Regions from separate parts of the Kitasatospora sp. NPDC032150 genome, predicted to be linked through region 2. Evidence: riboswitches for the same ligand, from Rfam matches in the RefSeq annotation. Region 2 holds a riboswitch; the other holds the start of a gene.
The links. A riboswitch is a leader RNA that binds a small molecule or an ion and turns the genes downstream of it on or off. The one in region 2 is predicted to bind cyclic di-AMP.
Positions count from the first base shown of each region.

Region 1 (3,398 bases), 290 kb from region 2:
CAGCCTGTCGGCAGTGGCCGGTGACCAGTACCGCTCGGGCGGTATCGACCCGTCCGTGACCCTGATGCTCTCGTCCAACCCGGACGGCTACCTGGAGCAGGCGTCCAGCGCTCAGCAGATCAACCAGACCGAGGCCGACATCCTGAAGGCGCTGAAGGAGCAGCAGGCCCGCCTGGACCAGCAGAAGCAGGAGGCGGCGTCCGTCCTCGCCGAGCTGGACCGCAACACCCAGGAGCTGAACGACGCCAAGGCCCAGGTGCAGCAGAAGCTGCAGGACGCCAAGAACCTGCTGAACTCGCTCACCGCACAGGAGCGGGCCGCCGTCGAGGCGGCCGACCGTGCCTCGCGCGGCGACTCCCGGGCCGACCTCGGCTCGCTGCCGAGCGCGGGCGGCTACGCCGGCGTCGCGGTCAACGCGGCGCTGAGCAAGCGGGGTTCGGAGTACGTCTGGGGTGCCGAGGGTGCGACCACCTTCGACTGCTCGGGCCTGATGGTCTGGTCGTACGCGCAGGCGGGTGTCTCGCTGCCGCGCACCTCGCAGGAGCAGGCCTCGGTCGGTTCCCGGGTGCCCTCGCTGGACCAGGCACAGCCCGGCGACCTGGTCATCTACGGCAGCGACGCGCACCACGTCGGGATGTACATCGGCAACGGCATGGTGGTGCACGCCCCGCACACCGGTGACGTGGTGCGGACGATGAAGGCGGACGCGATGCTGATCCTCACCATCCGCAGGGTCTGACGACCGCTGCGAGTCCGGCTTCCCGGCCCGCCGAAACCGTCCTGTGATGCAGGGCACTTCGGCGGGCCGTTTTCGTGAAAGCATGTCAGCCGTCGGTATCCGAGTTGTCACGCACGGTCGGTTCACAAATGAACTTGGCGTTGACTCAGAATTTTTTCTGACAAGGATTTGAACGGATCACGGTTTCGTTACTAGGGTCGGGAGCTGAACCACCGTACAGTCGATCACCCAGCCAGGGTGGCGGCGGTGGTTACCGCCGAGTCCGAGAGGCAGCACGGGCAGTTCAACTGTCCACGGGGAAGCCCCTGTTGGGGGTGCTGCGGATCGGAGCCGGGGAACCACGTTCCTCGGGGTGAATCGGCGCCAGGCCGGCCGGCCGTCGGGGACGCGGGCCGGTGAGGCGTCGTAGGGCATGTCTTCCAGCCCGAACCCGTCAGCTCACCCGGTAGGCGGACGTAGGAAGAAGGAGTCCGCCTTCGTGGCGTCCCATCGTCGTCCCAAGCCTGCAAGCCGTGTCCGCGTGTCGATCATGACGGCGACAGCCGCGACCGCGGTGGCCATCTCCTCCCAGGTCGGTGCGCACGCCGACCCGAAGCCGACCCTGGACGAGGTCAAGACCCAGGTCGACCAGCTCAACGACCAGGCCGAGGTCGCCAGCGAGAAGTACGACGCGGCCAACGAGAAGCAGCAGGAACTGCAGAAGCAGGTCAACGACCTGCAGGACCAGGTGGCCCGCCAACAGGCGCAGGTGAGCACCGTGCAGTCCGGGCTGGCCGAGGTCGCGGCCGAGCAGTACCGCAACGGCGGCATATCCCCGACCGTGCAGCTGATGCTCTCCAGCTCGCCGGACTCCTTCCTCTCCCGGGCCGACTCGGTCCAGCAGATCGGCCTCTCGCAGGCCGACGCGCTCAAGACGCTCAAGGCCGACCAGGCGAAGCTGGACCAGCAGAAGGCCGAGGCCCAGCAGAAACTGGGCGAGCTGGACGCCACCACCCAGGACCTCAAGGCCCAGAAGGATGACGTCCAGGCGAAGCTGGCGAAGGCCCGGGAGCTGCTCGACTCGCTGACCCAGCAGCAGCGGGAGCAGTTGGCCCAGGCCCAGGCCGCCGCGGACGCCGCCGCCCGTGCCTCCCGCGACCAGAACCGCACCGACCTCGGCGGCGGCAGCGGTGGCGGCGGTACCGGCACCGGCGGTGGCGGTGGCAGCACGGTCCACGTGCCGGCGTCGGGCTCGTACGCCGCCCGCGCGCTCGCCTACGCCGAGAGCCAGATCGGCAAGCCCTACCAGTGGGGTTCCGAGGGTCCGGACTCCTTCGACTGCTCGGGTCTGATGGAGTGGGCCTACGCGCAGGCCGGCGTCTCGATCCCGCGCACCTCGCAGGAGCAGGCGTCGGCCGGCACCAACATCGGTACCGACATCTCCAGGGCCCAGCCCGGTGACCTGGTCATCTTCTACAGCGACATGCACCACGTCGGCATGTACGCGGGTGGCGGCCAGGTCGTCCACGCTCCGCGTACCGGCGAGAACGTCAAGTACATGCCGGCCACCGTTCTGCCGATCGCGGCCATCATCCGCGTCTGACCTCTTCGCGCTCCCGTCCGCAGGCCCGGCCCCGTCTCCAAGGGGCCGGGCCTGCGGCCTTCCCGGGCTAGTCGAGTAAATGTCCGATTAGTGGTCAAATATTCGGTGTTGCAAGGGTTTGGACTAGCTCCTCCGAAGTCGCTAACGTCTGCCCCCGGACGTTAGCCGAGGACGAATGGAGCAGCCGCCCCGATGTCGATGCACCGCCGTTCCCCCCTGCAGGGCACGCAGCGGCTGGCCCGCGCCTTGGCGCTCACGGCAGCGGCCACCACTGCACTCGGCATGACGCTCGGCGGCCCGGCCCAGGCGGCCCCGGGCGCACCGGGGGAGCCGCCGTCGAAGCAGGAGGTCAGGGCTCAGGTCGACCAGCTGTACGAGGAGGCCGATCGGGCGGCGGAGCGGTTCAACGCCGCCCAGGAGTACCAGAAGCGTCTGCAGAGCGAGGCCGACGGCCTGCAGGGCCAGGTCGCCGCCGCGCAGGACGAGCTGAACCGGCTGCGCGGCGATCTCAACGCGGTGGCCGCCGCCCAGTACCGGGCCGGCGGCATCGACCCGGCCGTCGCACTGATGCTGGACACCGATCCCGCCGGGTACCTCGCCCGGGCCCGCAGCCTCAACCAGGCCGCCGAGCGGCAGAGCGCCGCCGTCCGGCAGGTGATCGACCGGCAGCTCAGGCTCGACCAGCGCCGTGCCGAGACCACCGCCAAGCTCGCCGAGCTGGAGGAGGCCCGCCGTACCCTCGCGGAGAGCAAGCAGCAGATCCAGCAGCGGCTCGACCAGGCCCAGCGGCTGCTCAACACCCTCGGAGCGGCCGAGCGGGCCGGGATGGCCGTGGAGGACGCCAGGGAGGCGGAGCAGCGCGCCACCCGCGGCACCGACCGGCTCGACCTCGGCGACCTGCCCGCCTCCTCCGACCGCGCCGCCGCCGCGCTGGCCGCCGCCACCTCTCGGATCGGCACGCCCTACGTGTACGGATCGGCGGGCCCGAATGCCTTCGACTGCTCGGGTCTGATGTACTGGAGCTGGCGGCAGGCCGGAGTGACCTTGCCGCGCACCTCGCAGGCGCAGATGTACGCG
Region 1 covers NZ_JBVIMH010000001.1:229,652-233,049, forward strand. The annotation lists gene ACZ5ON_RS01005 (C40 family peptidase) at 1-739, shown strand, start outside; cyclic di-AMP (ydaO/yuaA leader) riboswitch at 1,045-1,207, shown strand; gene ACZ5ON_RS01010 (C40 family peptidase) at 1,218-2,321, shown strand; gene ACZ5ON_RS01015 (C40 family peptidase) at 2,514-3,398, shown strand, end outside.
Region 1: linked by a shared signal. The riboswitch ahead of ACZ5ON_RS01010 (C40 family peptidase) and the one ahead of ACZ5ON_RS02285 (CAP domain-containing protein) in region 2 are both predicted to bind cyclic di-AMP.

Region 2 (3,398 bases):
GGCAGCAGTCGCTCGATGGCGTACAGGCCGGCCGGCATCAGCAGGTGCGCCTGCCGGGCCTGCGGGACTCCCCCGGCGAACTCGGCCTTGCCCGGCCGGCGGTCGCGCTCCACCACGGTCACCTGCCAGCCCGCCTCGGCGAGGACCCAGGCGTGCAGCAGTCCGGCCAGGCTGCCTCCCAGCACGACGGCTCTGCCAACCGGCAGCGGCATCTCGATTCCCCCTTCGGCCGGCGGGGCTCACGGCGTCGAGCCCCGCACTGTTCGGCGGGTGGTGCGGTGCGGATCGTGCTGCGCGCGATGCAAGCAGCACCCGCGCACGGCTGGGTGGTGCGGTGCTCGGCGGCGCGACGCGGCGTGCGGCGGTACTGGACGGCGGGCGTACGGCGTGAGTGGGAGCGCGCAGCGCACGCGGGGAGCGTACGAGCACGGACCGGATGCATTCTGCCCTCCCGAGCGGGGCCGCTAACCACCCCCTCGAGACGGAATGACGACCCTGACAGCTAATTGGGGAAGTCTCCCCAATTAGCTGTCAGGGTCGTCGCCGGGGCCGGCGACCGCCGACCCGCCCGACCGTGCGAGGTCCCGCCGTGCGCGCTCCGCTGCCCGGTTTTCCCGAGGTCCGCACCGCCCAGGGCACCGTCCGAGGCATCGGCCCTGCGGGGATCGCCTCCTTCCGCGGGATCTGGAGCGAGTTCGCGGCCACCGGGCAGGCCGGCTGGCCGCGCTACTCCTCTCCGGACCGGCTGACGCGGGCCTTCGCGACCGAGCGCCCGCAGGTGGTCGCACACCCGCACGAGGCTGCTCGGGCAATCTGGGCCGGCCACCCGATGGGCGCGCTCGACCTCAGCTCCTGACCCTCCGGCCGCTCCACCCGGGACTGGCGCCCGCGGGGCGGAGGCGCCCGACCCGCCCGGGACTGGGTCGGATCGGCCTCGGCCTACGCCCTTGACGGACGGGTCAGTTGGAGAAGTCCTGAGTGAGCCAGACGGTTCCACTGGCATCGCGGTAGACGGCGATGCCGATGTGGGTGAACTCGCTGCTGAGGATGTTCTTGCGGTGGCCGTCGTCCGGCGGCGTCTCGTTCAGCATGTCCTGGGTCAGACTGACCGCCATGGCGGCGATGTCCTGGGCCGAGGTGGAGACCCCGTTGCCGTAGCCTATGTTCTCCCCGACGGCGTTCCACTGGACGCCCGCGGCCGTCACCCGCGCCCCCAACTCGGCTTCGCCCGGGCACTGGTGGGACATGCCGCAGCCACCGGCCATCGTGTGGTTGTGGGCCTCGGCGCTGCTGGTCAGCCCCGCCGTGATGGTGTAGGCAGGCAGGCCCTGGGCGGCCCGTGCCTGGTTGATCAAGCCGAGCACCTGCTGCACGGCGTCCGAGCTCGAACCGGTCTGCGCGGCCGGGGTGGTGGGCGCGGCCGGAGTGGTGGGCGCGGCCGGAGTGGTGGGGGCGTGCGCGGCCGGGGCGGACGGCGACGCGGCCGGAGACGACGGCGCGGACGTGTGCGACACCGGGGCCGAAGCCGGCGCGGAGGGCCGCGCGGAGTGGGAGCCCTGGGACTCGCCGCCGGGGCGCGCAGTCGCGGACTCCGGTGCGTGGGAGGCCGGGGCGGACGGCGACGGCGAGGCGTGCGAGGCTTCGGCCGAGGCCGGAGCGGAGGGCCCGGCGTGCGGGCCGGCCTGGTGGTGGCGGTGCCGATCGGCGTCGCCCTGGTGCCGGTCCTGATGGTGGTCCTGCCAGCCGGCATGGCTCGCGTAGGTGTGGGAGCCGGGCGCGGCGGAGGCTCCGCTCGCGCTCAGCAGCGGCAGCATGAAGCCGGCGCCGGCGATCCCGGCGGTGGCGGCCAGCCGCGGGGTGTGCCTCCGGCGCGCACGGCGATGCCGGCCGGTACCTGAATTCAGCATGGGGCGTCCCTCTGCGACGCCTGCGAGGTGAGCTGTCGGGTTCGGGCCGTGAGGTAGCCCGGCCGCACACGGCGGCTTCACCCCTAGCCGCACTCGTCTCGCCCGCGAACGGGTCGAGCAGGGCGCGGCAAACTACCTGGTTCCCCCGCTCCTGCCCGGTGCACTGCTCGACGTCCGGCCGACCGGTGGACAGGACTCGGCGTCCCGGCGGCAGGGTCCGCAGGTGCGGACAGCCTGAACGCTAGGCAGATCGGCCTGCAAGACACAAGTTCGTATCATGCGCATCACATGGACATCCAGTGAAGATCTGATGGATAGCCATATTCACTGACGTAATCCTACATAAGTGACCTAATCGGACAAATCTCTCGACTGTTGATGGCGGTCGCGACGGCCGCCGCCCCCACGGGGGGCGGGGGCGGACGAGGCGGCCGGCGCGCGTCAGTCGACGATCGGCCCGCAGGTGCGGCCGCGCTTGAGTTCGAAGAACCCCTCGGCCTCCGTGACGAGCAGTATGCCGTCCCACAGCCGCCCGGCCGCCTCACCGCGGGGGATCGGGCTCACCACCGGGCCGAAGAACGCGTTGACCGAGCCGTCGGGACCGGGGATGTGGATCGCGGGCACGCCGAGGTCCTCGCCGACGGGGTCGAGGGCCACCCGGTTGCCGGCCAGCAGCAGCGGGTCGAGCCCGGCGTCATCGGCGGCGTCGGCGAGTCCGGCGGGCAGGCCCGCCTCCTCCAGCGCGGCCAGGTACAGCTCTCGGCCGACGGGGGCCTTCTCCAGGTGGATCCGGTTGCCGAGCGCGGCGTACAGATCCCGCAACACCCCGTTGCCGTGCGCGCGTTCGGCGGCCAGCACCACCCTGGCCGGGCCCCGCCGTTCGGCGAGCCACTGCCGGTACCAGTCGTCCACCTCGCGGCCGTCGTTGTGCGCGGCGAGACCGAACACCCGGAATCGGGTGCGGACCTGACGGACCTGCTCCACCTCCAGCAGCCAGCGCGAGCCGATCCACGCCCACGGGCACACCGGGTCGAACCACATGTCCACGGTCGTCGTCTCAACGGTCATCTCGGCAGTGGTCGCCATGTGTGAATCTCCTGTTCCTTGAGTGTCCGAGGAGACGCTATGTGACCAACTGGCCTTGGCTAAGCTCCAATTCGGATCAATCTGATTGGGCCAATCATGGATGTACATGTCACCCTCAGCGAGCGGGGCGATCGAGCCGCCCGGATCTACCGGCACCTGCTGGACGCGGTCCTGGACGGACGGCTGCGCCCCGGCGAACGGCTGCCGCCCAGCCGGGAGCTGGCCCGCCGGCTCGGGGTGTCCCGCAACACCGTGGCCTCGGCCTACGAGCGGCTGGCCGCGGAGGGCTTCCTCCAGGGCCGGGCGGGGTCGGGCACCTTCGTGTCCGGGCAGTCCGTCGGCACGCTGGCCACCCGCCGCGCACCGGCCGGGCCCGGGGCGCAGCCGAGGCGGATCTGGCAGTCC
Region 2 covers NZ_JBVIMH010000001.1:520,161-523,558, reverse strand. The annotation lists gene ACZ5ON_RS02295 (NAD(P)/FAD-dependent oxidoreductase) at 1-212, opposite strand, end outside; gene ACZ5ON_RS02290 (hypothetical protein) at 590-856, shown strand; gene ACZ5ON_RS02285 (CAP domain-containing protein) at 960-1,907, opposite strand; cyclic di-AMP (ydaO/yuaA leader) riboswitch at 1,910-2,078, opposite strand; gene ACZ5ON_RS02280 (DsbA family protein) at 2,349-2,993, opposite strand; gene pdxR (MocR-like pyridoxine biosynthesis transcription factor PdxR) at 3,090-3,398, shown strand, end outside.